DNA from 2 places in the Kitasatospora sp. NBC_01246 genome. Region 1 is predicted to be linked to the other one. Evidence: predicted binding sites of a transcription regulator. Region 1 holds the regulator's gene; the other holds the start of a gene.

Evidence for each region. The regulator HrcA, encoded in region 1, represses chaperone genes, less so after heat shock. The targets are predictions, from matches to a motif close to TTNGCACTCNGNNNNNCNGAGTGCNAA.
Region 2: a site for HrcA is predicted at 8,766-8,792, ahead of groES (co-chaperone GroES). Genes of this name have one in related genera too.

What each region holds. Positions count from the first base shown of each region.
Region 1 is NZ_CP108484.1:2,991,925-3,006,299, forward strand. It holds gene OG618_RS13100 (16S rRNA (uracil(1498)-N(3))-methyltransferase) at 1-641, opposite strand, end outside; gene dnaJ (molecular chaperone DnaJ) at 732-1,871, opposite strand; gene hrcA (heat-inducible transcriptional repressor HrcA) at 1,948-2,982, opposite strand; gene htpX (zinc metalloprotease HtpX) at 3,243-4,163, shown strand; gene pspAB (PspA-associated protein PspAB) at 4,193-4,777, shown strand; gene OG618_RS13125 (DUF3097 domain-containing protein) at 4,809-5,642, shown strand; gene hemW (radical SAM family heme chaperone HemW) at 5,700-6,929, opposite strand; gene OG618_RS13135 (AMP-dependent synthetase/ligase) at 6,989-8,911, opposite strand; gene OG618_RS13140 (ABC transporter ATP-binding protein) at 9,235-10,968, shown strand; gene OG618_RS13145 (ABC transporter ATP-binding protein) at 10,992-12,974, shown strand; gene sigJ (RNA polymerase sigma factor SigJ) at 13,123-14,049, shown strand; gene OG618_RS13155 (NAD(P)/FAD-dependent oxidoreductase) at 14,159-14,375, shown strand, end outside.
Region 2 is NZ_CP108484.1:3,660,710-3,675,084, reverse strand. It holds gene alr (alanine racemase) at 1-443, shown strand, start outside; gene OG618_RS15985 (alpha/beta fold hydrolase) at 440-1,924, shown strand; gene tsaE (tRNA (adenosine(37)-N6)-threonylcarbamoyltransferase complex ATPase subunit type 1 TsaE) at 2,029-2,526, shown strand; gene OG618_RS15975 (hypothetical protein) at 2,698-2,895, shown strand; gene OG618_RS15970 (hypothetical protein) at 2,986-3,558, opposite strand; gene tsaB (tRNA (adenosine(37)-N6)-threonylcarbamoyltransferase complex dimerization subunit type 1 TsaB) at 3,733-4,389, shown strand; gene rimI (ribosomal protein S18-alanine N-acetyltransferase) at 4,467-4,946, shown strand; gene tsaD (tRNA (adenosine(37)-N6)-threonylcarbamoyltransferase complex transferase subunit TsaD) at 4,939-6,027, shown strand; gene OG618_RS15950 (hypothetical protein) at 6,024-6,377, shown strand; gene OG618_RS15945 (polysaccharide deacetylase family protein) at 6,438-7,376, shown strand; gene OG618_RS15940 (class I SAM-dependent methyltransferase) at 7,389-8,564, opposite strand; gene groES (co-chaperone GroES) at 8,934-9,239, shown strand; gene groL (chaperonin GroEL) at 9,372-11,000, shown strand; gene OG618_RS15925 (LysR family transcriptional regulator) at 11,133-12,152, shown strand; gene OG618_RS15920 (WhiB family transcriptional regulator) at 12,232-12,558, opposite strand; gene OG618_RS15915 (response regulator transcription factor) at 13,118-13,729, shown strand; gene shbA (RNA polymerase sigma factor ShbA) at 14,230-14,375, shown strand, end outside.

The DNA.
Region 1 (14,375 bases):
GCGAAGGCGGCCAGCTCCTCCGGGGAGACCCCGCCCTCGGGGCCGACCACCAGCACGATGTCCCCGCCGCCGGGCAGCGCGGCGCCGGCCAGCGGCTCGGCGCCGTCCTCGTGCAGCACCGCGGCGAGCGCGGCCCCGGCCAGGACGGACGCCAGCTGGCGGGTGGTGGCGAGTTCGCGGACCTCGGGGAAGCGCAGCCGGCGGGACTGCTTGCCCGCCTCGCGGGCGGTGGAGCGCCACTTCGCGAGCGCCTTGGCACCGCGCTCGCCCTTCCACTGGGTGATGCAGCGGGAGGCGGCCCAGGGGATCACCACGTCCACGCCGACCTCGGTCATGGTCTCCACCGCCAGCTCGCCGCGGTCGCCCTTGGGCAGCGCCTGGACGACGACGATCCGCGGCGCCGGCTCGGCCTCCCGGCGGACCCCGGCGACCGTCACCTCGACGGCGTCCTTGCCGTGCACGGCCGTGACGGTGCCGTCGGCGCCCAGGCCGAGCCCGTCGGCCAGGGTCACCGCCTCGCCCGGCTCCAGCCGCTTCACGGCGGCGGCGTGCCGCCCCTCCGGGCCGTCCAGCCGGACCACCGCGCCGGGGGCGGCGGAGGCGAGCTGCGCGGTCTCGACGACGAACACGGGCGCGGTCATGGCGGTTCCTGGAGTGGGGGTGGGGGGACGGACGGGGGAACGACGGCGCCCGGTGACCCGCCGGGAGCGGGGCACCGGGCGCCGGTACGGTCAGCGGCCGTTGAAGGCGTCCTTCAGCCGGGAGAACAGCCCCTGCTGGCCCGGCGCGAACTGGCCGGAGGGCCGCTCCTCGCCGCGCAGCACCGCGAGCCGGCGCAGCAGGTCCTCCTGCTCGGGGTCGAGCTTGGTGGGCGTCTGCACCTCGACGTGCACTATCAAGTCGCCCCGGCCGCCGCCGCGCAGATGGGTGATGCCGCGGGCGTGCAGCGGGATCGACTGGCCGGACTGGGTGCCGGGCCGGATGTCGACCTCCTCCAGCCCGTCCAGGGTCTGCAGCGGCACCTGGGTGCCGAGCGAGGCGGCCGTCATCGGGATGGTGACCGTGCAGTGCAGGTCGTCGCCGCGGCGCTGGAAGGTCGGGTGGGTGCTCTCGGCGATCTCGACGTAGAGGTCGCCGGCCGGGCCGCCGCCGGGGCCGACCTCGCCCTCGCCGGCCAGCTGGATCCGGGTGCCGTTGTCGACACCGGCCGGGATCTTCACGGTCAGGGTGCGGCGGGCCCGCACGCGGCCGTCACCGGCGCACTCCGGGCACGGGGTCGGCACGACGGTGCCGAAGCCCTGGCACTGCGGGCAGGGCCGGGAGGTCATGACCTGGCCCAGGAAGGACCGGGTGACCTGGGAGACCTCGCCCTTGCCGCGACACATGTCACAGGTCTGCGCGGAGGTGCCGGGGGCGGCGCCCTCGCCGCTGCACGTGGTGCAGGTGACGGCGGTGTCGACCTGGAGTTCCTTGGTGGTGCCGAACGCGGCCTCCTCCAGGGTGATCTCCAGCCGGATCATGGCGTCCTGGCCGCGCCGGGTGCGCGAGCGCGGGCCGCGCTGACCGGCGGCCGCGCCGAAGAACGCGTCCATGATGTCGGAGAAGCCGAACCCGGCCGCGCCCGCGCCGAAGCCGCCCGCGCCTCCGCCGTTGGGCGAGAGGGGATCCCCGCCGAGGTCGTAGACCTGCCGCTTCTGCGGGTCGGAGAGGACCTCGTAGGCGGCGTTGATCTCCTTGAACCGCTCCTGCGTCTTCGGGTCGGGGTTGACGTCCGGGTGCAGTTCGCGCGCCAGGCGCCGGAACGCCTTCTTGATCTCGTCCTGCCCCGCATCCCGTCGGACGCCGAGTACCGCGTAGTAGTCCGTGGCCACCAAATGCTCCGCTTGTTCCGCCTGTAGAAGTGCTTGCGACTGGTACCGGTGTCACCTGTGTGACACCGGTCGTTCCCTACGACTCGGCCAGGATCTGGCCCACGTACCGTGCCACCGCTCGCACCGCCCCCATTGTGCCCGGATAGTCCATCCGGGTCGGACCGATCACACCCAGTTTGGCCACGCTCTCGTCGCCCGAACCGTAACCGACCGAGACGACCGAGGTGGAATTGAGCCCTTCGTACGCGTTCTCCCGGCCGATCCGGACCGTCATCCCGGCGTCCGCCGTCTCACCCAGGAGGCGCAGCAGGACGACCTGCTCCTCCAGCGCCTCCAGCACCGGCTGGATGGTGAGCGGGAAGTCGTGGCCGAAGCGGGTCAGGTTGGCCGTGCCGGCCAACATGATCCGCTCCTCGTTCTGCTCGGCGAGCGCCTCGAAGAGCGTCGCCAGGACGATGGTGACGGCCGGCCGGTCCACCGCCTCGAACATCGCCGGGAGCTCGTCCAGCAGCCCCGGCACGTCGGGCAGCCGCACGCCGACGGCCCTCGTGTTGATCTTGGCACGGAGGTCCGCGAGGACCACCTCGCCGACCGGACCCGGGCAGTCGACCATCCGCTGCTCGACCCGGCCGGTGTTGGTGATCAGGACCAGCATGACCTTGGCCGGAGCGAGCGCGACCAGCTCGATGTGGCGCACCGTGGAGCGGGAGAGCGAGGGGTACTGGACCACCGCCACCTGCCGGGTGAGCTGGGCGAGCAGCCGGACCGTGCGGGCGACCACGTCGTCCAGGTCCACCGCGCCGTCCAGGAAGTGCCGGATCGCCCGCCGCTCGGGTGCGCTCATCGGCTTGACCTCGGCGAGCCGGTCGACGAAGAGGCGGTACCCCTTGTCGGTGGGGATCCGCCCGGCGCTGGTGTGCGGCTGGTGGATGAAGCCGTCCTCCTCCAGCGCGGCCATGTCGTTGCGGACGGTGGCCGGGGAGACCCCGAGGTTGTGGCGTTCGACGAGAGCCTTGGAGCCGACCGGCTCCTCGGTGCCCACGTAGTCCTGGACGATGGCGCGGAGCACGGCGAGCTTGCGTTCGTCGAGCTGGCGGACCTCACCGGCCATGGGGCACGCACCTCCCTCTTCGCACGTTGTCCGTGGTGACGTGTGTCGTTCCGGCATGGTGCGGTCCGCCGGGCGGACCGCGGCCTTTGGCACTCTGAACAGAGGAGTGCCAGAACCGTACCTGCCAGTGTAAGGCCCGGGTCCGACGGCAGGAACGGCACCGCCGGGGTGATCCTGCCCGCATCGCGCGGCGCGCGGGTGATGCCGCGGGACCGGCCGGGTGGCAGCATCGATAGCGAACGGCGAACGGAGGACCAGCGATGTCGACCTCGGGCCAGCCCACCCGCTTCGCCCCGGACCGCGGCCTGACCGGCCGGATGGTCGGGACCATGTTCGTGATCGGGCTCCTGTACGTGGGTTTCACCGGCCTGCTGATCGCGCTGCTGCGCGGCGCCTGGCCACTGATCGTGCTGATCTCCGGCGGGCTGTTCGTGGCCCAGTTCTGGTTCAGCGACAAGATCACCGAACGGGCGATGGGCGCCCACCGGGTGACCCCGGAGCAGTACCCCCAGCTGCACGGCACCATCGACCGGCTCTGCGCCCTCGCCGACATGCCCAAACCCCGGGTGGCGGTCGCCGACAACGACATGCCGAACGCCTTCGCGACCGGCCGCAACCCGCAGAACGCGGTGGTCTGCGTCACCACCGGGCTGCTGCGGCGGCTGGAACCGGAGGAACTGGAGGGCGTCCTGGCGCACGAGCTGTCGCACGTCGCCCACCGGGACGTCGCGGTGATGACCATCGCCGGCTTCCTCGGCGTACTGGCCGGCGCGATGACCCGGATCGCGATGTACGGCGGCTTCATGGGCGGCGGCCGCAACAGCAACGACTCCAACGCCGCGATCGCCGCGCTGGTCATCCCGCTGGTGTCGGTGGTGGTGTACGCGATCAGCTTCCTGCTGACCCGGTTGCTCTCCCGCTACCGGGAACTGGCCGCCGACCGGGCCGCCGCCCAGCTCACCGGCCGGCCCAGCGCACTGGCCTCGGCGCTCACCAAGGTGACCGGCCAGATCGCCGCGATCCCGACCAAGGACCTGCGGCAGGCCCAGCCGTACAACGCCTTCTACTTCGCCCCCGCGCTGAGCGCCCGGGAGGCCGCCTCGCAGCTGTTCTCCACCCACCCCTCGCTGGAGCAGCGGCTGGAGCAGCTGGCGAAGATCTCCACCCAGCTCGGCCGCTGAGCCGACGACACGCCCCGGAGGGGACCGCCGTGGGAATCCTGGACGCACTGTTCGGCCGCACCAAGCCCGTCCGGCCCGACCTCGACCAGCTGTTCGGCGTGCCCTCGGCCGCGCTGACCCTGGAGGCGGCGGCCGGCTTCCGGCCGACCGGCGTCGGGTCGGTCTGCTTCTCCTCGGTCGAGGGCGGCGCCTTCGTCGAGGTCGAGCGGCAGGTCCGGGCCCTGCTGGACGCCGACACCGAGCGCGGCGGCGTCCCGGTGGAGGCCTCCAAGGACGCCTACGGCTACTCCTGGCTGCTCGCCCGGCACACCCCCGAGGAGCTGCCGGAGCTGGTCAACGACCTGCACGCGGTCAACAGCGAGCTGGAGGGGAACGGCTTCGGCCCGCAGCTGCTCTGCTCGCTGGTGGCCTTCCGCGGCGCCGAGGGGCAGCCGCTGGCGCTGGTCTACCTGTACAAGCGCGGCACCTTCTACCCGTTCGCGCCGGTGCCGGGCGGCGGGGAGAAGCGCGACAGCCCGCTGGAACTGCAGGTCAACGCCATGCTGGGGAACGACCTGCGGCTGGAGAAGGACCTCACCCGCTGGTTCCCGGTCTGGGGCGCGCCGGGCCTGTGACGCCCCGTCGGGCCTGCCTATAGTCACCTGCATGCGCAGCCGCCAGTACGGACCCGACCTCACCCCGCCGTGGAAGCGGCAGCAGCCCGCCCCCGAGGTGCCCGCCGACCGGGACCTCGTGGTCGAGGAGGCCGCGACCGGCTTCTGCGGCGCGGTGGTGCGCTGCGAGAAGACCGCCGAGGGGTTCACCGTCACCCTGGAGGACCGGTTCGGCAAGCGGCGGGTGTTCCCGCTGGTGCCGCGCGGCTTCCTGCTGGAGGGCCGGACCGTCACCCTGGTCCGCCCCGCCGCCGCGGCGCCGGCTCCCCCGCGCGCCCCGGGCCGGACGGCCTCCGGCTCGGTCGCCGTCCCCGGAGCGCGGGCCCGGGTGGCCCGGGAGTCGCGGATCTACGTCGAGGGGCGGCACGACGCCGAACTGGTCGAGCGGGTCTGGGGGGACGACCTGCGGATCGAGGGCGTCGTTGTCGAGTACCTGGAGGGCATCGACGACCTGCCCGCGATCGTCGCCGACTTCGCCCCCGGCCCGGGCCGCCGGCTCGGCGTCCTGGTCGACCACCTGCTCCCCGGCACCAAGGAGCACCGGATCGCCGCCCGGGTCACCGGCGACGCCGTGCTGGTCGTCGGCCACCCGTACATCGACGTCTGGCAGGCCGTGAAGCCCTCCTCCGTCGGCATCCCCGGCTGGCCGGACGTCCCCTACGGCGAGGACTGGAAGGGGGGCGTCTGCCGCCGCCTCGGCTGGCCGGCCGACACCCCCGCCGCGTGGAAGCGGATCCTCGCCTCGGTCGACTCCTTCAAGGACCTGGAGCCCGCGCTCCTGGCGAAGGTCGAGGAACTGATCGACTTCGTCACCCTGGAGGACTGACCGGTCAGCCGTGGGCCCGCGACCGCGAGCCGGCGGCCGACACCACGGCAACGACTCTCAGTCCACCAGGTCGCGGACCACGGCGTCGGCCAGGAGGCGGCCCTGGAGGGTCAGGGTGGCCCGGCCGCGCTCGTGGGTGGTGCGGTCGAGCAGGCCGTCGGCGAGGTGCCGGTCGGCGGCCGCGCGGCCGGTCGCCGTGAGCAGGTCCAGCGGGATGCCCTCGGCGAGGCGCAGTTCGAGCAGGATGCGCTCGACCCGGCGGTCCTCGTCGGTGAGCCGCTCGCGGCCCTGGGCCGGGGTGCGGCGCTCGGCGAGGGCGCGGGCGTAGCCGGCCGGGTGCTTGGCGTTCCACCAGCGGACGCCGCCGACGTGGCTGTGCGCGCCGGGGCCGGCGCCCCACCAGTCGCCGCCGGTCCAGTAGAGCTCGTTGTGGCGGCAGCGGCCCTGCGGGGTGGTGGCCCAGTTGGAGACCTCGTACCAGGAGTAGCCGGCGGCGGCGAGCGCCTGCTCGGCGATCAGGTAGCGGTCGGCGTGCACGTCGTCGTCGATCATCGGCAGCTCGCCGCGCTTGACCCGGGCGGCCAGCTTGGTGCCGTCCTCGACGATCAGCGAGTAGGCCGAGACGTGGTCCGGCCCGGCGCCGATCGCGGCGTCCAGGGAGGCCCGCCAGTCGTCGTCGGACTCGCCGGGGGTGCCGTAGATGAGGTCCAGGTTGACGTGCTCGAAGCCGGCCGCGCGGGCCTCGGCCACGCAGGCCTCCGGGCGGCCCGGGGTGTGGTGGCGGTCGAGCAGCCGCAGGACGTGCGGCCGGGCGCTCTGCATGCCGAAGGAGACCCGGTTGTAGCCGCCCTCGCGCAGTTCGGCGAGGTAGGCCGGGTCGACCGACTCGGGGTTGGCCTCGGTGGTCACCTCGGCGTCGTCGGCGAGCCCGAACTCCGCCCGGATCGCCGCCAGCATCTTCACCAGGTCCCGGGCGGGCAGCAGGGTGGGCGTGCCGCCGCCGAGGAAGACGGTCCGCACGGGCAGGTCGGTGTCGCCGAGGACCTCGCGGGCCAGCCGGATCTCGGCGACCACGTTGTCGGCGTAGGTCTCCTGGGAGGCGACGGCGCCGGAGGAGCGCAGCTCGGTGGCGGTGTAGGTGTTGAAGTCGCAGTAGCCGCAGCGGCTCGCGCAGTACGGCACGTGCAGGTAGAAGCCGAACGGCCGCGACCCGAGCCCGGCGAGGGCGTGCGCGGGCAGGGAACCGTCGGACGGCACGGGTTCGCCGTCGGGGAGTGCGGAGGGCATGACCCCATTGTCCCGTACGGCCCCGGTGATCATCGAGGCCGTACGGGACGACGGACGGATCAGGCCTCGTTCGCGCCCGCGTACATCTCGGTGACGGCGTCCGCGTACGTCCGCTCGACCACCGGCCGCTTGATCTTCAGGCTCGGCGTGAGCTCGCCGTGCTCGATGTCCAGGTCGCGCGGGAGGAGGGTGAACTTCTTGATCGTCTGCCAGCGCTGGAGGTCGCCGTTGAGGCGCTGCACGAAGCCGTCGACCAGCTGGTGCACCTTCGGGTCGCCGACCACCTCGGCGTAGGACTTGCCGGCCAGGCCGTGCTCGGCCGCCCACGGCATGATCACCGACTCGTCCAGGCCGATCAGCGCGGTGCAGTAGTTGCGGCCGTTGCCGATCACCAGGATGTTGCTGACGAACGGGCAGACCGCCTTGAACTTGCCCTCCACCTCGCTCGGCGCGACGTACTTGCCGCCGGAGGTCTTGAACATGTCCTTCTTGCGGTCGGTGATCCGCAGGAAGCCGTCCTGGCCGATCTCGCCGATGTCCTCGGTGTGGAACCAGCCGTCCGGCTCCAGCACCTCGGCGGTCTTCTCCGGCAGGTTGTGGTAGCCGCGCATGACGCCGGGGCCGCGCAGCAGGATCTCGCCGTCCTCGGCGATCCGGATCTCGCTGCCGGGCAGCACGGTGCCGATGGTGCCGACCCGGAGGTCCTCGGCGGGGTTGACGCAGATCCCGGCCGAGCTCTCGGTCAGGCCGTAGCCCTCCAGGACGGGCACGCCGACGCCGGCGAAGAAGTAGCCGATCTCGGGTGCCAGCGCGGCACTGCCGGAGACCGAGCCGCGCATCCGCCCGCCGAACGCGGTCCGGATCTTGGCGTACACCAGCTTGTCGGCCACCGCGTGCCGCACCCGCAGCCCCAGCGGGGCGCTGTCGTGCCCGGTGGCGATCCGGTTGGCCTGGGTGACCCGGGCGTAGTCGCGGGCGGTCTTCGCCGCCCACATGAAGATCTTGTACTTGGCGCCGCCCTCGGCCCGGGCCTTGCCGGCGATGCCGTTGTAGACCTTCTCGAAGATGCGCGGCGCCGAGGCCATCATGGTCGGGCGGATCACCGGCAGGTTGTGGATGATCCGGTCCACCCGGCCGTCCAGCGCCATCACGTGACCGGTGGCGATCTGGCCGCAGATCAGGCTCTTGCCGAACACGTGCGACAGCGGCAGCCACATGAACTGCACGTCGTCCGCGCGCAGCAGCCCGCTCTCCTCCTGCGCCCGCCCCTGGTACGCCCAGCAGTCGTGGACCAGCCGCACGCCCTTGGGGCGGCCGGTGGTGCCGGAGGTGTAGATCAGGGTCGCCAGCTGCTCCTTGTCGAGCGCGTCGACGGCCCGCCGCACGGCGTCCGGGTGCTGCTCCAGGTACTCGGCGCCGAGCTGCTCCAGCTCGGCCAGGGTGAGCACGTTCAGCCCGGGCGCCCCGGCGACCGGGCCGGTGCCGTCGAAGAGGACGGCGGTGCGCAGCTCGGGCAGCTGGCCGAGCTCGCCGACGACCTTGGCGAGCTGCTTCTCGTTCTCGACGAAGATCGCCCTGGAGCCCGAGTCGGAGAGGATGTAGGCCGTCTCGTCGGCGTTGGTGCTCGGGTAGACGGCCGTGGTGGCCGCGCCCGCGCACATGTTGCCGAGGTCGGCGATGACCCACTCCAGCCGGGTGGAGGACATCAGCGCGACCCGGTCCTCCGGGCTGATGCCCAGCGACAGCAGGCCGGCGGCCACCGCGTACACCCGGGTGGCAGTCTGCGCCCAGGTCAGCGAACGCCACTGCTCGGCGCCGGGGGCGCCGTCCGCCGCGTGCTCGTCCACCGGGACGGGGAAGCGGTAGGCCTCACCCGCCGGCGTGGCGGCGACCCGCTCCAGGAACAGGTGGGCGACGGAGGCGGGCCGCCCGGCGACGATGTCGGCACGGCCGGAGTCGATCAGGGACTGCGCGGAACTCAACGAGGACCTCCGGGGGCGGGTGGCCGTCTGAGGGATGTCGCGGCGCCCGTGGGGGCGGTCGCCGGGCCCCCGGGCAATCGATCCGATACCGGTGAGTAACAAGGGGGCAATCAGCAGCCTAGGGGGAAACCGGTCATTCCGTAAGAGGGTGAGGACAGCTGGCACACTGTCGAGCCGCCGGTGCACGGCGCAACCGGGCCCGCCGGTGCGTTCAGCAAAGGACTGGACAAACCTCGGGGCGCGGGGCCGGAATCAACTGTGCGAGTCCACAGAAGCATGAGAATTGGGATGCGAACCCCACTGCCGAAGACAAGAGTGTGCCAGTGCTGATCAGACTGCTGAGGGCGTACCTGCGCCCGTACTCCCGACCGATCTCCCTGCTGGTGCTCCTCCAGCTGGTGTCCACGCTCGCCCTGCTCTACCTGCCGACGCTGAACGCCGACATCATCGACCAGGGCGTGGTCAAGGGCGACACCGGTTACATCCTGCGCATCGGCGGTGTGATGATCGCCGTCACCGTCGCCCAGGCGCTCTGCTCGATCGGTGCCGTCTTCTACGGCGCGCGCACCGCCATGGCGTTCGGCCGGGACGTCCGGGCCGCCGTCTTCGACCGGGTGCAGACCTTCTCCGCCCGCGAGGTCGGCTCCTTCGGCGCCCCCTCCCTGATCACCCGGACGACCAACGACGTCCAGCAGGTCCAGATGCTGGCCCTGATGACCTTCACCCTGATGGTCGCCGCGCCGATCATGTGCGTGGGCGGCATCGTCATGGCGCTCAACCAGGACGTGCCGCTCTCCGCGCTGCTGCTGGCCGTCGTCCCCCTGCTGGGCGTCGTGGTCGCCCTGCTCGTCCGCGCGCTGCGCCCGAAGTTCCGCAGCATGCAGAAGAAGATCGACACGGTGAACCGGGTCCTGCGCGAGCAGATCACCGGCATCCGGGTCATCCGCGCCTTCGTCAAGGACGACCACGAGCAGGCCCGGTTCGCCGGCGCCAACCGGGACCTGACCGGCGTCGCCCTCCAGGTCGGCCAGCTGATGTCGTTCATGTTCCCGGCCGTGATGCTGGTGGTGAACGCCTCCAGCGTCGCCGTGCTCTGGTTCGGCGCCATGCGCATCGACAGCGGCGGCATGGAGATCGGCGGGCTGACCGCCTTCCTCTCCTACCTGATGCAGATCCTGATGAGCGTCATGATGGCCACCTTCATGTTCATGATGGTGCCGCGCGCCGAGGTCTGCGCCGAGCGCATCCAGGAGGTCCTGGACACCAGCTCCAGCGTCGTCCCGCCGGCCACCCCCGTCACCGAACTCCTGGCCCGGGGCAAGCTCGAACTGCGCGCCGTCGAGTTCCGCTACCCCGGCGCCGAAGCCTCCGTCCTGCGCGGCGTCGACATCACCGCCCGCCCCGGCGAGACCACCGCCGTCATCGGCTCCACCGGCAGCGGCAAGTCCACCCTGCTCGGCCTCGTCCCCCGGCTCTTCGACGCCACCGCCGGACAGGTCCTGCTGGACGGCGTGGACGTCCGCGAACTCGCCCCCGAGACGATCGCCGAGACCGTCGGCCTCGTCCCGCAGAAGCCCTACCTGTTCACCGGCACCGTCGCCAGCAACCTGCGCTACGGCCGGCCCGACGCCACCGACGAGGAGCTCTGGCACGCCCTGGAGGTCGCCCAGGCCAAGGAGTTCGTCGAGCGCTTCCCCGAGGGCCTCGACGCGCCCATCGCCCAGGGCGGCAGCAACGTCTCCGGCGGCCAGCGCCAGCGCCTGGCGATCGCCCGCGCGCTCGTCCGCAAGCCCGGCGTCTACCTGTTCGACGACTCGTTCTCGGCGCTGGACTACGCCACCGACGCCAGGCTGCGCAGGGCCCTCTCCCGGGAGACCGCCGACGCCACCGTGCTGATCGTCGCCCAGCGCGTCTCCACCATCCGCGACGCCGACCGGATCGTCGTCCTGGACGAGGGCGCGGTCGTCGGCAGCGGCACCCACGGCGAACTGATGGCCGACAACCCGACGTACCGGGAGATCGTGCTCTCCCAGCTCACCGAGCAGGAGGCGGCGTGACCACCCCGCAGAAGAAGGCGCCCATGACGAAGGGCCCCGGCTCCGGCGAGGTGCCCAGCGACTCGCAGGCCGCCGCCGCCCGCCGCGGCCCGGCCGGCCCCGGCCGGTTCATGGGCGGCCAGGGCTCCGAGAAGTCGATGGACTTCAAGGGCTCGGGCAAGCGGCTGCTCGCCCTGCTCCGCCCCGAACGCGCCCTGCTCAGCGGCGTGCTGGCCCTCGGCGTGCTCAGCATCGGCTGCGCCGTGACCGGGCCCAAGGTGCTCGGCAGGGCCACCGACCTGATCTTCGCCGGCGTGGTCGGCCAGCAGTTCCCGGCCGGCATCTCCAAGGCGCAGGCCGTCGCGGACGTGCGGGCGCACGACGGCGGCGCCGCCGACCTGCTCTCCGCGGTCGACTTCACCCCCGGCCAGCACATGGACTTCGGCGCGATCGGCACCGTGCTGCTCTGGGTGCTGGCGATCTACGTCGCCTCCGCCGCCTTCGGCATCGTCCAGGGCCGGCTCGCCACCAAGGCGATCCAGCGGGCCAGCTACCGGCTGCGCCAGGACGTCGAGTCCAAGCTCGCCCGGCTGCCGCTCAGCTACTTCGACAAGCAGCCCCGCGGCGAGGTGCTCAGCCGGGTCACCAACGACATCGACAACATCGGCCAGTCCATGCAGCAGACCATGGGCCAGGTGGTGAACTCACTGCTCACCGTGGTCGGCGTGCTCGCCATGATGTTCTGGATCTCCCCGCTGCTCGCCCTGATCGCCCTGATCTCCGTCCCGCTGTCGGTCGTGGTGGCGACCAGGGTCGGCAAGCGGGCGCAGCCGCAGTTCGTCCAGCAGTGGAAGTCCACCGGGCAGCTGAACGCGCACATCGAGGAGATGTACACCGGCCACGCCCTGGTGAAGGTCTTCGGCCGGCAGAAGGAGTCCGCCGAGACCTTCCGGGAGCACAACGAGGCGCTGTACACGGCCAGCTTCCGGGCCCAGTTCATCTCCGGCATCATCCAGCCCGCGATGATGCTGATCGGCAACCTGCAGTACGTGCTGGTGGCCGTCGTCGGCGGCCTGCGGGTCGCCAGCGGCGCGCTGTCGATCGGCGACGTGCAGGCGTTCATCCAGTACTCGCGGCAGTTCAGCCAGCCGCTCACCCAGGTCGCCAGCATGGCCAACCTGGTGCAGTCCGGCGTCGCCTCCGCCGAGCGCGTCTTCGAGCTGCTGGACGCGCCCGAGCAGACCCCTGAGCCGGCCATGCCGGAACGCCCCGACGCGATCCGCGGCCGGGTCGCCTTCCAGGACGTCTCCTTCCGCTACGACCCCGACAAGCCGCTCATCGACGACCTCTCGCTGAAGGTCGAACCGGGCCAGACCGTCGCCATCGTCGGCCCGACCGGCGCCGGCAAGACCACCCTGGTCAACCTGCTGATGCGGTTCTACGAGGTCAGCGGCGGGCGGATCACCCTGGACGGGGTCGACATCGCGGCGATGTCCCGCGAGGACCTCCGCTCCGGCATCGGCATGGTCCTCCAGGACACCTGGCTGTTCGGCGGCACCATCGCCGAGAACATCGCCTACGGCGCCCAGGGCGCCACCCACGAGCAGGTCGTCGAGGCGGCCAGGGCCGCCCACGTGGACCGCTTCGTCCGGACCCTGCCGAACGGCTACGACACCGTCATCGACGACGAGGGCACCGGCGTCAGCACCGGCGAGAAGCAGCTGATCACCATCGCCCGGGCGTTCCTGGCGCAGCCGTCGATCCTGGTCCTGGACGAGGCGACCAGCTCGGTCGACACCCGGACCGAGGTGCTGATCCAGCGCGCCATGGCCCGGCTGCGCACCGGCCGCACCAGCTTCGTGATCGCCCACCGGCTCTCCACCATCCGGGACGCCGACGTGATCCTGGTGATGGAGAGCGGCTCGATCGTCGAACAGGGCACGCACGACGAGCTGATCGCCGCCGAGGGCGCGTACGCCCGCCTGTACCAGGCGCAGTTCGCCGAGGCCGTCGCCGAGGTGGACTGACCGGCGGGCCGCACCGGAGGGGGAGGTCGGGGTCACCCGGCCTCCCCCTCCGGCGTTCCGCCGACGGGGAGGCCGGGGCAGCGTGGCCCCGTCCGGGGGTGCCCCCTCGAACGCTCCGGCCGCCGCCCCGGGCCGCTACGGTGGGCCTGTGAGTGACGACCTGTCGGCCGCTGCCGCCGCACAACCCGACGCCTTCGAGGCCCACCGGCGCTACCTGGGCTCGGTCGCCTACCGGCTGCTCGGCTCGTTCAGCGACGCCGAGGACGTGCTGCAGGAGGCCTGGCTGCGCTGGCGCGGCACCGACCGGTCCGCCGTCGCCGACCCGCGCGCCTTCCTGACCACCGTCGTCACCCGGCTCTGCTACGACCAGCTGGGCTCCGCCCGGGCCCGCCGGGAGGCCTACTTCGGCGAATGGCTGCCCGAACCGGCCGTCTCCTACCAGGACTCCCCCGCCTCCCCGGCCGAGCTCGCCGAACTCGGCGAGTCCGTCTCGCTCGCGGTGCTCGCCGTCCTGGAGCAGCTCACCCCGGCCGAACGCGCCGCCTTCGTGCTGCACGACGTGTTCGCGGTCGGCTTCGACGAGATCGCCGCCTCCCTCGACCGCTCCCCCGACGCCGCCCGCCAGCTCGCCTCCCGGGCCCGGCGCCGGGTCAAGGACGGCGGGCGCCGCGCCACCGCCGACCCGGCCGAGCACCGGCAGGCCGTGGCCGCCTTCGCGGCGGCCAGTACCCGGGGCGACATCGAGGGCCTGCTGGCCGTGCTCGACCCGGACGTGGTCTGGCACTCCGACGGCGGCGGCGTCGTCAGCGCCGGCGCCCGCCCGGTCCTCGGCGCGGACAAGGTCTCCCGCCTGGTGGCCGGCCTGGTCGCGAAGTGGTTCCTGCCGGGCATGAGCCTGGTGCCCGCCCTGGTCAACGACGAGCCGGGGCTGCTCGTCCAGGACGCGGACGGCCGGCCCGGCGGCGTGCTGGCGTTCACCGTCGCCGACGGCCGGATCACCGAGGCCTTCGTGGTGGTCAACCCCGAGAAGCTGACCCGGGTGGCCGACGCCGCCGGCACGCCGACGGACCTGTGACCCGGCTCACCGTCACACCCTGACCGGCCGCGTCGTCCCCTTCCCGAACGGACACCGAGAACGTGTCGACAGAACGCTCCGCGGGGGCGTTTCGGAGGAGGCGGACGACATGACCGAGAAGCAGATCGTCGTACTGGGAGCCGGCTACGCGGGGCTGACCGCGGCGACCCGGGCGGGCCGGCACCACCGGGTGACCCTGATCGCCCCGGAGACCCGCTTCCTGCACCGCGTCCGCCAGCACGAGACCGCCGCCAGCCTCCCCGAGCACCGGCCCGCCCTGGCCGAGGTGGTCCGCGGCCGCGGCGTGCGGCACGTCCCGGCCCGGG
Region 2 (14,375 bases), 670 kb from region 1:
TCAAGCACGTGCCCGGCGGGCACGGCGTCAGTTACGGCCACCACTACACCACGCCCGGCCCGACCACCCTGGGTCTGGTGCCGGTGGGCTACAGCGACGGCATCCCCCGGCACGCCAGCGGCACCGGCCCGGTGCAGATCGCGGGCAAGTGGCGCACGGTGGCCGGTCGGGTGGCGATGGACCAGTTCGTCGTCGACCTCGGCGGCGACACCCCCGCGGTCGGCGACGAGGTGCTGCTGTTCGGCAACGGCGAGCAGGGCGAGCCCACCGCCGAGGACTGGGGCCGGGCCTGCGGCACCATCTCCTACGAGATCGTGACCCGGATCGGCGCCCGGGTGCCGCGCCGCTACCTGGGCGCGACCGCCGAGGCCCCGACGGCCGACGCCCCTGCCGCGGAGGGCGTGCCGACGGCGGGCGCGGCGACCGAGGGCGCGAGCGTATGAGCGAGGAGGCCGGCTCCGGTCCGGTCGCGGCGGTGGCCAAGGCGGCCGGTGCGGCCTCCGGGGTGAGCCGGGCCGGTCTGATCGGGATCTCGGTCGGCGTGGTCGCGGCCGGCGCGGCCGCCGGTGTGGCGATCGAGCGGCTGACCGTCGGCCGGGCCACCCGCCGCCGGGCCCGCGCGGAGCTGGACGCCAACGCCCCGTACGGCTCGCTCCGCGGGCGCCCGTGCACGGTGACCGCCGCCGACGGCACCGAGCTGTACGTCGAGCTGGACGGCACCGGCTGGCCCGAGCCCGTCAGCGTCCGGCCCGAGGAGGACGCGGAAGAGCACCCGGAAGAACACCCGGACGACGAGGTCGTCGCAGCCCCACGCCCAGGCCCAGCCCCCGGTACCAGTGCCGCCGCCCGCCGCGGCTGGTTCGTCCGCCGCCGGACGGACGGCCCCGGCACCGCTACCGGCTCTGGCCCCGGCACCGCTACCGCTACCGGCACCGGCGACGGACCGGTCGACCGGAGCGGGCTGCCCGGTCTGCTGGGCGGCTCCGGCGCGCTGGTGCGGGCCGGCCGGCGCTCGGGCCTCGGCCCCGCCGCCGTCGGGCGGCGCGAACCGCTGACCGTGGTGTTCTGCCACGGCTACTGCCTCAACCAGGACAGCTGGCACTTCCAGCGGGCCGCGCTGCGCGAGGGCATGCGCCTGGTCTTCTGGGACCAGCGCAGCCACGGCCGGTCCGAGCGCTCCCGCTCGTTCCTGGCCGGTGAACTCGCGAGCATCGACCAGCTGGGCGGGGACCTCAAGGCGGTGATCGACGCCGTCGCGCCGACCGGCCCGCTGGTCCTGGTCGGCCACTCGATGGGTGGGATGACGGTGATGGCGCTCGCCGACCAGGAGCCGGAGCTGTTCCGGGACCGGGTCGCCGGGGTCGCGCTGATCGGCACGCTGGCGGGGGACTGGGAGGCCGTGACGCTCGGTCTGCCGGCGGTCGGCGCCAAGCTGTTCAAGAAGGTCGCACCCGGCGTGATGAAGCTGCTCGGCCGCCAGGTCGAGCTGGTGGAGGCGACCCGGCGGCTCGGCGCGGACGTCAGCGCCGTCTTCTACCGGAAGTTCTCCTTCGGGGGGAAGGACGTCGACCCGGGCGTGGTGCGGTTCGCCGAACAGTTGCTCGACGCCACGCCGATCGACGTGGTGGCCGAGTTCTACCCGGTGTTCGGCGCGCACGAGAAGACCGCCGCGCTGGCGGCCCTGCGGGGCATCCCCACCCTGGTGCTCGCCGGCACCAAGGACCTGCTGACCCCGCCCGCGCACAGCGAGGCGATGGCCGAGCAGCTGCCCGGTGCCGAGCTGCTCCTGGTGGAGGACGCCGGGCACCTGGTGATGCTGGAGCGCCCGGACCTCGTCGACCAGCGGCTGGTCGCGCTGCTCAAACAGGCGGTCGACTACCGCGGCGCGGCGCCGCTGCCCTCCTCGGTGGGCGAGACGCCGTAGCGGCCCAGGGCCACCGGCGCACGCCCGGCCGGGGATGTGGCACCGTAGCGGAGGCGCCCGGCGGTCGGTGCGCCGCAGTACGGATCGAAGGGCTTGAATCGCGCATGGGCTCGCACGCCACTCTCACCGTCGCCACTCCCGAGCGGATGGGCCGACTCGGCCGGGAGCTGGCCGCGCTGCTGCGGCCGGGGGACCTGGTGCTGCTCTCGGGGGAGCTGGGGGCCGGGAAGACCACGCTCACCCGGGGCCTGGGGGAGGGCCTCCGGGTGCGCGGGGCGGTCACCTCGCCGACCTTCGTGATCGCCCGGGTGCACCCGTCGCTGGTCGGCGGCCCGGCGCTGGTGCACGTGGACGCGTACCGGCTGGGCGGGGACCTGGACGAGATGGAGGACCTCGACCTGGACGTCTCGCTGCCGGAGTCGGTGGTCGTGGTCGAGTGGGGCGAGGGCAAGGTCGAACGGCTCGCCGAGAGCCGGCTGGAGGTCCGGATCGAGCGCGCCATCGGCGCCGAGGCGGACGACGACGATCTGGACCCGCGCCGGGTGCTGCTGAACGGGATCGGGTCGCGCTGGACCGGGGTGGAGCTGGCCGCGCTGGCCTGAGCCGACGAGCGCTGGCGGGCCCGGACGGACGTCGGCCGACACAAGTGAATACCCGCGGGCACGGGCCGATACCGACGGTTGCCGACAGGCTGTCGGCAAAGTGTTGCGGGCGGGGTGCCGGGCGTGATGGGATGGGTGTCGCGGTTAGGTCTGCCTAACTAGGGAGGCGCCATGTCGAGCACCACCCCCGCCCCGGAGCGCGCGCCGCGCGGTACCGGGGCCGGAGAGCCCGCCCGCAGCGTCCAGGGCGCGCCGATGCGGGCCCTGCTGGCCGCGTGTGCGGCCGCGGAGGCGGTCTCCACTCCGCCGGAGCGCCGGGAGAGCGCGGCACGGGCCGAACCGGTGGCCGACACGCCCCGCGCGGCCTGACACTCGGCACCCGCCCCGAACCGGGGGCCGCACCCGAGCCGGATACCGCCTCGGGCCCGCCCCCCGCCCCGGCCTGCGGGTCGCGCGTCCTCAGGCGATCACGACGACCTTGGTGCCGCTCGGCGCGAAGTCCCAGAGCAGCTGCCCCTCCGCCCGACCGCTGCGGATCCCGCCGGTCTTGGTCTTCGGGTCGGCGGCGGGGGTGGCGCCGTCCACGGCCGCGCTGAAGCCGAACACCACGCCGTTCTGCTGGGCGAAGCGCACCACGTGCTCGATCTGCCGTCCGTCCGTGCCCGTGCTGGTGGCGGCCCGGCTGTACACCGGGTAGCTGCCGGGGGTCGGCTCCACCGATCCCGGGGTGACCGCGAAGGAGGCCACCACCTGCGGGTTCTTCTTGGGGTCGACCAGCCAGACGTAGTGGCTGCCGGCCGAGTAGACGACCCGCAGACCGGCCCCCGAGGTGGTCGGGAGCGCGGGGACGGTCGGGGTGGCCGAGGCGGTCGGGGTGGCCGACGCGGACGGTCCGCCGGACGAGGCGGTGGTGCTCGCGGTCGGCCCGGTGGCGCCTGCGCGGTCCTGTGCGCCGTTGGCCTGGAAGGCCAGCAGGCTCACCACCGCCAGGGCCCCCAGGGTCAGCCCCGTGACCACCACTCCAGGACCCATCTTCGCCACGTGTCGCTCCCACCGCCGTCCCAAAACCCGTCGGCCCCATCGTGCCAGGTCCGCTCGTTCCCGCCCGCACCCCGTAGGACGTGTGTTCCGAACCAGGACACCTTGTCGATCGGGCGGACCAGGACCGGAGGCGGTCCACGGCTCCGACCGGTCTAACCTTGACCCGTGCTGCTGCTCGCGTTCGACACCGCTACCCCCGCCGTCACCGCCGCCGTCCACGACGGCACGGCCGTCCTCGCCGAGACCGACCAGGTCGACGCCAGGCGCCACGGTGAACTGCTCCTCCCCGCCATCGACCGGGTGCTGCGGGAGGCCGGTGTCGACAAGCACCGGCTGACCGGCATCGCGGTGGGCGTCGGCCCCGGCCCCTACACGGGCCTGCGGGTCGGCCTGGTGACCGCCGCCGCGCTCGGCCACGCCCTGGGCGTCCCGGTGCACGGCGTCTGCACCCTGGACGCGATCGCCCACCGGGCGCGCGCCGAGGGCCTCGCCGGGCAGCCGTTCACGGTGGCCACCGACGCGCGCCGCAAGGAGGTCTACTGGGCCTCGTACGACGCGGACGGCCGTCGCGCCGAGGGCCCCGCCGTGGACCGCCCGGCCGAGCTGACGCCGCGGCCGCGGGCCGTCGGCGCCGGTGCGCTGCTGTACCCGGAGGCCTTCCCCGGCGCGCACGGGCCCGAGCACGTCTCGGCCGGCGCGCTGGCCGACTTCGCCGCCGCCGAGCTGGCCGCCGGGCGCGAGCTGCTGCCCAACGTGCCGCTGTACCTGCGCCGCCCGGACGCCCAGGTGCCCGCCGGCTACAAGGCGGTGCTCCCGGCGTGACCGGCCCGAACGGCGCGCACGGCCCGAACGGCGCGCACGGCCCCGACGGACCGGGCCACGGCACCACGCTGCGCCCGATGCGCTGGTGGGACATCGCGCCGGTGATGGAGCTGGAGCTGGCGCTCTTCCCCGAGGACGCCTGGTCGACCGGGATGTACTGGTCCGAGCTGGCCGAGGCCCATCGCGGCGGCACCCGCCACTACACCGTGGCCACCACCCCGGACGGCGCGATCGTCGGCTACGCCGGGCTGATGGCGGTGGCCGGCGAGGGCGATGTGCAGACCATCGCCGTCGACACGCGGCACCAGGGCACCGGCCTCGGCGCGCTGCTGCTCACCGACCTGATCCGGGAGGCCGCCCGGCGCGACTGCGCGGAACTGCTGCTGGAGGTGCGGGTGGACAACCCGCGCGCCCAGCGGCTCTACGAGCGCTTCGGCTTCGAACCCGTCGGCATCCGGCGCAACTACTACCAGCCGGCCGGCATCGACGCGCTGGTGATGCGCCTCGACCACCCCAGTACTGACCCGAAGGACCTGAAGGAAGACCGCCATGGCTGACGAACCGCTCGTCCTCGGTATCGAGACCTCCTGCGACGAGACCGGCGTCGGCATCGTGCGCGGCACCACCCTGCTCGCCGACGCGGTGGCCTCCAGCGTCAACGACCACGCCCGGTTCGGCGGTGTGGTGCCCGAGATCGCCAGCCGCGCGCACCTGGAGGCGATGGTCCCGACCATCCAGCGCGCCCTGGACACCGCCGGCATCAAGGCGAGCGACCTCGACGGCATCGCCGTCACCGCGGGCCCCGGCCTGGCGGGTGCGCTGCTCGTCGGCGTGAGCGCCGCCAAGGCCTACGCCTGGGCGCTGGACAAGCCGCTCTACGGGGTCAACCACCTGGCCTCGCACATCTGCGTGGACCAGCTGGAGCACGGCCGCCTGCCCTCGCCGACGATGGCCCTGCTGGTCTCCGGCGGGCACTCCTCGCTGCTGCTCAGCGAGGACATCACCCGTGACGTCCGCCCGCTCGGCGCGACCATCGACGACGCGGCCGGCGAGGCCTTCGACAAGGTCGCCCGGGTGCTCGGCCTCGGCTTCCCCGGCGGTCCGGTGGTCGACCGCACCGCCCGTGAGGGCGACCCCAAGGCGATCGCCTTCCCCCGGGGCCTGAGCGGCCCGAAGGACCCGGCGTACGACTTCTCGTTCTCCGGCCTGAAGACCGCCGTCGCCCGCTGGGTGGAGGCCAAGCGCCGGGCCGGCGAGGAGGTGCCGATCGCGGACGTCGCGGCCTCGTTCCAGGAGGCGGTGACCGATGTGCTGACCCGCAAGGCGGTCAAGGCCTGCAAGGAGAACGGCGTCGACCACCTGATGATCGGCGGTGGCGTGGCGGCCAACTCCCGGCTGCGCGAGATGGCCCAGCAGCGCTGCGACAAGGCGGGCATCCGGCTGCGGGTGCCGCGTCCGGGCCTGTGCACCGACAACGGGGCGATGGTCGCCGCGCTGGGGTCCGAGATGGTCTGGCGCGACCGCGCGCCCTCGTCCTTCGACCTGTCGGCCGACTCCTCGCTGCCCGTCACCGAGGTGCACGTCCCGCACACGGACGTGCACGGCCAGGCGTACCAGGCGCTGGGCGGCGGTCGGTGACCACCACCGCCGCGATGTGGGAGGCGCGGGCCGCCGACGGCCGCGGGGCCGAGCTGTCGGCCTGGGTCCGCGAGGTCGCGCTGCCCGCGCTGCGCGGCTCGGCCGGTCTGGTCCGCGCCGAGCTGTTCGGTGCGCCGGGCGACCGGGTGCTGCTGATCACCTGGTGGACGGCGGAGCCGGTGCCCGTCCCCGAGCCGCCCGCCGCACTGATCGGCCGCCCGGTGCACCGCTGGTCCTTCGCCAGCGAGCACCTGGAGTCCAGCGAGCACCCGGAGTCCAGCGAGCACCCGGAGACCGGGGCGGGCCCGGAGACCTGCGCGAACCCGGCGTCCGGGCCGGACCCGGAGTAGCGAGCTGCCGGGCCTGTCCGGGAACCGAACGGCCGGCCACTACCGTGCATAGCTGAGAGCATGCTGGACGGTAGCTGGGAGCGCGGCGCGGTGGAGCGGTACGGGCGGGGCAGGACGAGGACGTACGCGGTGGGGGCGCTGGCGCTGCTGGCCGCCGCCACCGGCTGTGGCAGCGGCGGCACGGGCGCCGGGCCCGCGGCGACCGCCGCGACGACGCCGGCGGCCGGGCAGCGGCCGTCCGCCGCGGCGAGTCCGACTCCCACGGCGACGCCCGCCGCGGTGCCCGCCGCCGGGGACGCGGCGGCCTGGGCGAAGTGGAACCTCAAGCCGCTGCCGCCCGCCCCGCCGGCGCCGGCCGACAAGCCGGTCAAGCTCGAACGGACCGGCCCCGTACCGGTGTTCAGTGAGGTGAAGACCACCGACAAGGTCGTCTTCGTGACCATCGACGACGGCGCCGAGAAGGACCCGAAATTCGTCGAGATGCTGACCGACCTCAAGGTGCCGGTCTCGATGTTCCTGACCCGGGACATCGTCAAGGACGACTACGGCTACTTCAAGCCGCTCCAGGCGCTCGGCAACCACATCCACAACCACACCGTCGACCACGCCCAGATGAGCAAGGTCGCGCCGGAGAAGCAGAAGTCCGAGATCTGCGACGCCCAGTCCGCGCTGACCCAGCAGTACGGCACCGCGCCGCTGCTGTTCCGCCCGCCGTACGGGGACGGCGCCAACACTCCGGCGCTGAACACCTCGGTGCAGCAGTGCGGGCCGCGCGCGATCGTGCTCTGGCGCGAGTCGATGCAGATCCACGACATGCAGTACCAGGCGGCGGACAAGAAGCTGCGGCCCGGCGACATCGTCCTCGCCCACTTCCGGGGGCCCAAGGACCTCAAGGGCGAGACGATGACGCAGATGTTCGGGGAGCTGCTGGCCCGCATCCAGGAGCAGGGATTCGCGGTGGCCCGGCTGGAGGACTACATCCGGCCGCCCGCCGGCTGACCGGGAGTCCGCCTACGGGAGCGCCACCGGCCGGCCGAGCATCATCAGCGGGCCCTGGTCGGTGCGGCAGAGGATCACGGTGACGCTGTTCGGCCCGCTCGGCTTCAGCTGGCGGCGCAGCTCCTCCGGGGTGATCGCCATCCCCCGCTTCTTGATCACCACGGTGCCGACGGCCCGCTCGCGCAGCAGCGCCTTCAGCTTCTTGATGTGGAACGGCAGCACGTCGGTCAGCTCGAAGGCGTGCGCGTACGGGGTGGCGACCAGCCGGTCCGAGGTGAGGTAGGCGATCTTCGGGTCGATCAGCCGGCCGTGCACCCGCTCGGCCACCTCGGCGACCAGGTGGGCCCGGATCACCGCGCCGTCCGGCTCGTAGAGGTAGCGGCCTACCGGTCCGGCCGGCGGGTCGGGCAGGTCGCCGCCGGTCAGCGAGCCGCCGTGCGGCAGCAGGGTGGCGCGGTGCGGGCGGTCGGCCCCGGTGCCGAACCAGAGCACCGCCTCCTTGACGTCGCCGTGGTCGGAGACCCACTCGGCCTCCGCGTCGCCCGGCACGGCCGTGTGCGGGATGCCGGGGGCCACCTTGAGCGCGCCGATCGGGGTGCGCCGGCCGGCCTCGATCGCCCAGGACAGCGGCGGGGCGTACGCCTCGGGGTCGAACACCCGGCCGCGCGAGGTGCGGCGGGCCGGGTCGGTGAAGACCGCGTCGTAGCCGGTGACGTCGACGTCGGCGACGTCCGCGCAGCGCACCTCGACCAGGTCCGCCAGGCCCAGTGCGGCGGCGTTGGCGGCGGTGGCCGCGCAGGCCGCCGGGTCCCGGTCCACGGCGAGCACCTCGATCCCGGCCCGGGCCAGCGCGAGGACGTCGCCGCCGATCCCGCAGCAGAGGTCGGCCAGCCGCCGCACGCCCAGCTCGGCGAAGCGCCGTGCCCGCCACTCGGCGACGCTGCGCCGGGTGGACTGCTCGACGCCGTTGGGCGTGAAGTACATCAGGTCGGCGTCCGCGCCGAACTTCGCCCGCGCCCGCTGCCGCAGCCGGGCCTGCCCGAACGCTGCCGAGACCAGCTCCGCCGAGTGCTCCCGGCGCAGCCTGGTCGCCAGCGCCAGCTCCTCCTCGGGCGCGAACTCGCGCAGCTCGGCGAGCAGGGACTGCCCCTCGGGGGTCAGCAGGGGCTGCAGGTTCTCGGTCTCCACCCGCTCATTCTCCCCGGTCGGCGCGCCGGGCCGCCCGGGGCCGGCCCGCCCGGGGCGGACGGGACGGACCGGACCGGGGCGGAGGGGCGCGCGCACTGGTGGAGTGGGCCCTGATCGGACGCACACGCGTGCGGATCATCGGCGGCGTCGTACGGGAGTGCGGCCCGGCAGCCGCCCGCGAGAACCGTTTCGGGCGCGCCGTTGGCACTCTGGTTGACTGAGTGCTAACCGCGGCCTATGGTCGTCCTTGGCACTCACCACCAGGAGAGTGCTAACGCGAAGAAGCGTGTCTGACCCCCGCGACGGCAGGCCCGTAGGTTCGCCACTACCCGTTAGACAACCCCGTAATCTCCGAAGGGGAGCTCGGACGTGACCACCAGCAGCAAGGTTGCCATCAAGCCGCTCGAGGACCGCATCGTGGTCCAGCCGCTCGACGCCGAGACCACCACGGCCTCCGGCCTGGTTATCCCGGACACCGCCAAGGAGAAGCCCCAGGAGGGCGTCGTCCTGGCTGTCGGCCCGGGCCGCTTCGAGGACGGCCAGCGTCTGCCGCTCGACGTCGCCGTCGGTGACATCGTCCTGTACTCGAAGTACGGCGGCACCGAGGTGAAGTACCAGGGCGAGGAGTACCTCGTCCTCTCGGCGCGCGACGTTCTCGCCATCATCGAGAAGTAAGCAGCACCGAGAAGTAAGACGTTCCAGCCCGCCCCGGATCCGTGTCCCAGTGACAGGGGCCCGGGGCGTGGTTGTTGGTTCACGTAGTCCGGTGGCCGGCGTGCCGGTCGCAGCCCCGAGGGAATAGGGAACATGGCGAAGATCCTGCAGTTCGACGAGGACGCCCGCCGCTCGCTGGAGCGCGGTGTCAACAAGCTGGCCGACACCGTCAAGGTGACCATCGGCCCCAAGGGCCGCAACGTCGTCATCGACAAGAAGTTCGGTGCGCCGACCATCACCAATGACGGTGTCACCATCGCCCGTGAGGTCGAGCTCGACGACCCGTACGAGAACCTTGGCGCGCAGCTCGTCAAGGAGGTCGCCACCAAGACCAACGACGTCGCGGGCGACGGCACCACCACCGCCACCGTGCTGGCCCAGGCCCTGGTCAACGAGGGTCTGCGCAACGTCGCCGCGGGCGCCGGCCCGGCCGCCCTGAAGAAGGGCATCGACAAGGCCGTCGCCGCGGTCTCCGAGCACCTGCTGTCCATCGCCCGCGAGATCGAGGGCAAGGACGACGTCGCCGCCGTCGCGTCCCTCTCCGCGCAGGACACCCAGGTCGGCGAGCTCATCGCCGAGGCGATCGACAAGGTCGGCAAGGACGGTGTCATCACCGTCGAGGAGTCCAACACCTTCGGCGTGGAGCTGGACTTCACCGAGGGCATGCAGTTCGACAAGGGTTACCTGTCGCCGTACTTCGTCACCGACGCGGAGCGGCAGGAGGCGGTCCTGGAGGACCCGTACATCCTGATCAACCAGGGCAAGATCTCCTCCATCCAGGAGCTGCTCCCGCTGCTGGAGAAGATCCTGCAGGGCGGTGCCTCGAAGCCGCTGCTGATCATCGCCGAGGACGTCGACGGCGAGGCGCTGTCCACCCTCGTGGTGAACAAGATCCGCGGCACCTTCAACGCGGTCGCCGTCAAGGCCCCGGGCTTCGGTGACCGCCGCAAGGCGATCCTGGGCGACCTGGCCACCCTGACCGGTGCCACCGTCATCTCCGAGGAGGTCGGCCTCAAGCTCGACCAGGCCGGTCTGGACGTGCTGGGCACCGCCCGCCGCGTGACCATCACCAAGGACGAGACCACCGTCGTCGACGGCGCCGGTGACAGCGAGGCCGTCGCCGGCCGCGTCGCCCAGATCAAGGGCGAGATCGCCAACACGGACTCCGACTGGGACCGCGAGAAGCTGCAGGAGCGCCTGGCCAAGCTGGCCGGCGGCGTCTGCGTCATCAAGGTCGGCGCCGCCACCGAGGTGGAGCTGAAGGAGCGCAAGCACCGCCTGGAGGACGCCATCTCGGCGACCCGTGCCGCGGTCGAGGAGGGCATCGTCGCCGGCGGTGGCGCCTCCCTCGTCCACGCCGCCAAGGTGCTGGAGGGCGGCCTGGGCCTGTCGGGCGACGAGGCGACCGGTGTCGCGGTCGTCCGCAAGGCGCTCGCCGAGCCGCTGCGCTGGATCGCCCAGAACGCCGGCCTCGAGGGCTACGTCATCACCCACAAGGTCGCCGAGCTGGAGGCCGGTCACGGCTTCAACGCCGCCACCGGTGAGTACGGCGACCTGCTGAAGGCCGGCGTCATCGACCCGGTCAAGGTCACCCGCTCCGCGCTGGAGAACGCCGCGTCGATCGCCTCCCTGCTGCTCACCACCGAGACCCTCGTGGTGGAGAAGAAGGAAGAGGAGGCCGACAACGGCCACTCGCACGGCGGCCACGGCCACTCCCACTGACGCCTGATCAGTGACCGCAGGCCCGGTCCGCGCCCCTCGGGGTACGGGCCGGGCCTGCGGCGTGTGGGGCGTTTGACTCTTCAACTATCAGTTGAATTTTGCATAAAGCAAAGATTGCCTTATAACTGAGGCATGATCGAGGCCCGCCACCTGCGCGTTCTGCGTGCCGTCGCCCGCACCGGCTCCTTCTCCGCCGCCGCCCGTGAGCTGGGCTGTACGCAGCCCGCCATCAGCCAGCAGATGAAGGCCCTGGAGAAGTCCGTCGACACCCCGCTGGTGGTCCGTTCGGGGCGCGGCATGCAGCTGAGCGAGGCCGGGCGGGTGCTCCTCAAGCATGCCACCGGCATCCTGGCCGGGCTCTCCGCCGCCGAGGAGGAGGTCGCGGCGATCGCCGGACTGCGGGCCGGACGGGTGCGGCTGGTCTCCTTCCCCACCGCGAGTTCCACCCTGGTGCCGCCGGCCGTCGCCCGGCTGCGGGACAGCCATCCGGGGGTGCGCGTGTCGCTGGTCGAGGCCGAACCGCCGGAGTCGCTGGCGATGCTGCGCGGCGGCGAGTGCGAGATCGCGCTGGCCTTCAGGTATCCGCAGGCCCCCGGCGGCGCGCCGACGCCCCTTCCGGCGTCCGCCCCCGGGCACGGCACGCCGCGCGAGGCGCGGGCCGAGGCCAATCTGGAGGCCCAGCAGCTCAGCGCCACCACCGACTGGTCCGACCTGGTGGTCACCCCGCTGCTCGACGACCCGATGGTCGGCCTGCTGCCCGCCGCGCACCCGCTGTCGGGGCGCGGCGACGGGCGCGAGCCGGTGGAACTCGCCGAACTGGCGGGGGAGCAGTGGATCGCGGGCTGCCCGCAGTGCCGGGGGCACCTGGTGGAACTCTGCGCGGGGGCGGGCTTCGAGCCCCGGATCGACTTCGCGACCGACGACTACCCGGCGGTGGTCGGCCTGGTGGCGGCCGGGCTCGGGGTGGCGGTGCTGCCGGGGCTGGCGCTGGAGTCGGTGCGCCCCGACGGCGTGTCGGCGGTGCCGGTGCGGACCGCCTCGGGGGCGCCGGCGGTGCGGCAGGTGGTCGCCCTGACCCTGCCGGACCTCGCCGAGGTGCCGGCGGTGGCGCTGATGCTGGAGCGGCTGGCGGGCGCGGCGGCCGGGCGCTGACCGGGCGTTCGCCCGGGCGCACCGGCGGCTCGAAGCGCCATGAAGAAACGTTTCTTCATGGCGCGGAGCGGGTGCGTGCCTAGCGCGGCAGCCCCGTCGGCGCGACCAGCGGTACTTCCACGAGGCGGTTGCGCGAGCGGCCCATCATCTCCTCGCGCTCATCCTCGGTCAGGCCTCCCCAGACGCCGTACGGCTCGCGGACGGCCAGTGCGTGCGCCGCGCATTCGGTGCGTACCGGGCAGCGCATGCAGACCTCCTTGGCGCTCGCCTCACGCGAACTCCGCGCGGCGCCGCGTTCCCCTTCGGGGTGGAAGAAGAGCGAGCTGTCCACGCCGCGGCAGGCCGCGGAGAGCTGCCAGTCCCAGAGATCGGCGTTGGGGCCGGGGAGGCGGGAGAAATCTGCCATGGCTCATTCCCTTCAGAGGCTCGCGGCCGCGGACCGGCCATCGGCGGGCGGGGCTGCACGGCACGGCGAGGCATCGATGCGCTGGTGTGGACACCTGGAAATATGACTTACGGCAACTCCATGGACAAGTCACCCACAGAGTGGCACAACAGTCAATGACCATACAAAAGCTATAAAAACGGGCAAAGTGGGCATGGAGTTCGGCGGGCGCAGACGTGGCAATCGGGTGGCCGACGGGCGCGCGACGATCCGTACCGGTGTGCGGGTGGTGCGCCCACCGCGCGCGAGCTGCACAAAAGAGCGGCGTGTGCACCGCGAGGTAGCTGATCGGTAACGGGTTGGCCACGTACAGTGGTGGAGATGGCCCTGAAAGCCGTAACTCATTCGAGTGACGGTCGTTGGAAGTGCGGAGGCGGTTAGCGGGCGCCGGACGTCGGGAACGATCGCGGGGAAGTTCAGGCGATCGGCACGGAGTCCGTCGCCAATCGGCCGTGTCGGAGAGATTCGTACCAGCCAGGAGGCTCAACGTGACGCGGATCAGCTGCGGAGGACGACGGTCATGACTTCCGTTCTCGTTTGCGACGATTCCCCGCTCGCCCGCGAGGCGCTTCGCCGCGCGGTCGCGACCGTACCCGGCGTCGACCGGGTCACCACCGCGACGAACGGGGAGGAGGTCCTCCGCCGCTGGGTGGCCGACCGCTCCGATCTCGTTCTGATGGACGTCCGGATGCCCGGCCTCGGCGGGGTCGAGACGGTCCGGCGGCTGCTGTCCGCCGACCCGGGCGCGCGGATCATCATGCTCACCGTCGCCGAGGACCTCGACGGCGTCGCCCTCGCGGTGGCCGCCGGTGCCCGCGGGTACCTGCACAAGGACGCCTCGCGCGCCGAGCTGCGGGCGACCGTCACCCAGGCCCTCGCCGACCCGACCTGGCGGCTCGCCCCGCGCCGGCTGCGCAGCCCCGACATGGGCGCCGCGCCGACGCTGACGGCGCGTGAGATCCAGGTGCTGGAGGGCATGAGCCACGGCCGCAGCAACGCCGAGATCGGCCGCGAGCTCTTCCTCTCCGAGGACACCGTGAAGACCCACGCCCGACGGCTGTTCAAGAAGCTCGGCGCCTCGGACCGCGCGCACGCGGTGGCCCTGGGCTTCCGGTGGGGCCTGGTCCGCTGACCACCGCCGGCTCCGCCGGCTGCGGCGCGCTCGTCGCGGTTCCCCCCGCAGGGGCGTGTGACGTTACGGTCCCGAGGTTGCACCATGGAGGTGTGGAGCACCTCGGGGACCAGCGGACAGGCACTGCGGCGAACCACGGAGCCGCAGCGCATTCGGCGGACGGCGCGACGGACGGGACCACCGACGGCAGCGGGGCGGGAGGTGGCACGGTGCAGGAGGGGCCGGTGGTGCGCGACGGCGCGGTGCCCGGCGTCGCACCGCATAACGTTCCGGTGCACAACTCCGGACGCGGTGCCGCGTTTTCCCGTTCGACCAGGCACCATGGACCGATGCGTGACGACGTTGCCGGTACTCCCGGCGAGGCTGACCCGGTGGAGGCCGAGCCCTCCGGTCCGGGCCGCGGTCCGTCGTACGCGGATCTCGGTGGCGGCGAGCCGGACCACGGCTCCGGCCAGGGCCCCGAACACGGTCCCGACGACATCGGCCCCGGCCGCCCCCCGGTGCTCGGCACCGGCAGCTCCCCGTTGGTCGGCGAGCTGGTCGCGGCCGCCGTCCGGGGCGAGGGCCCGGCGATCGACGCGCTGCTCGCCTACGTCCACCCGCTGGCACTGCGCTACTGCCGCGGCCGGCTGGTCCGGCTGCCGGG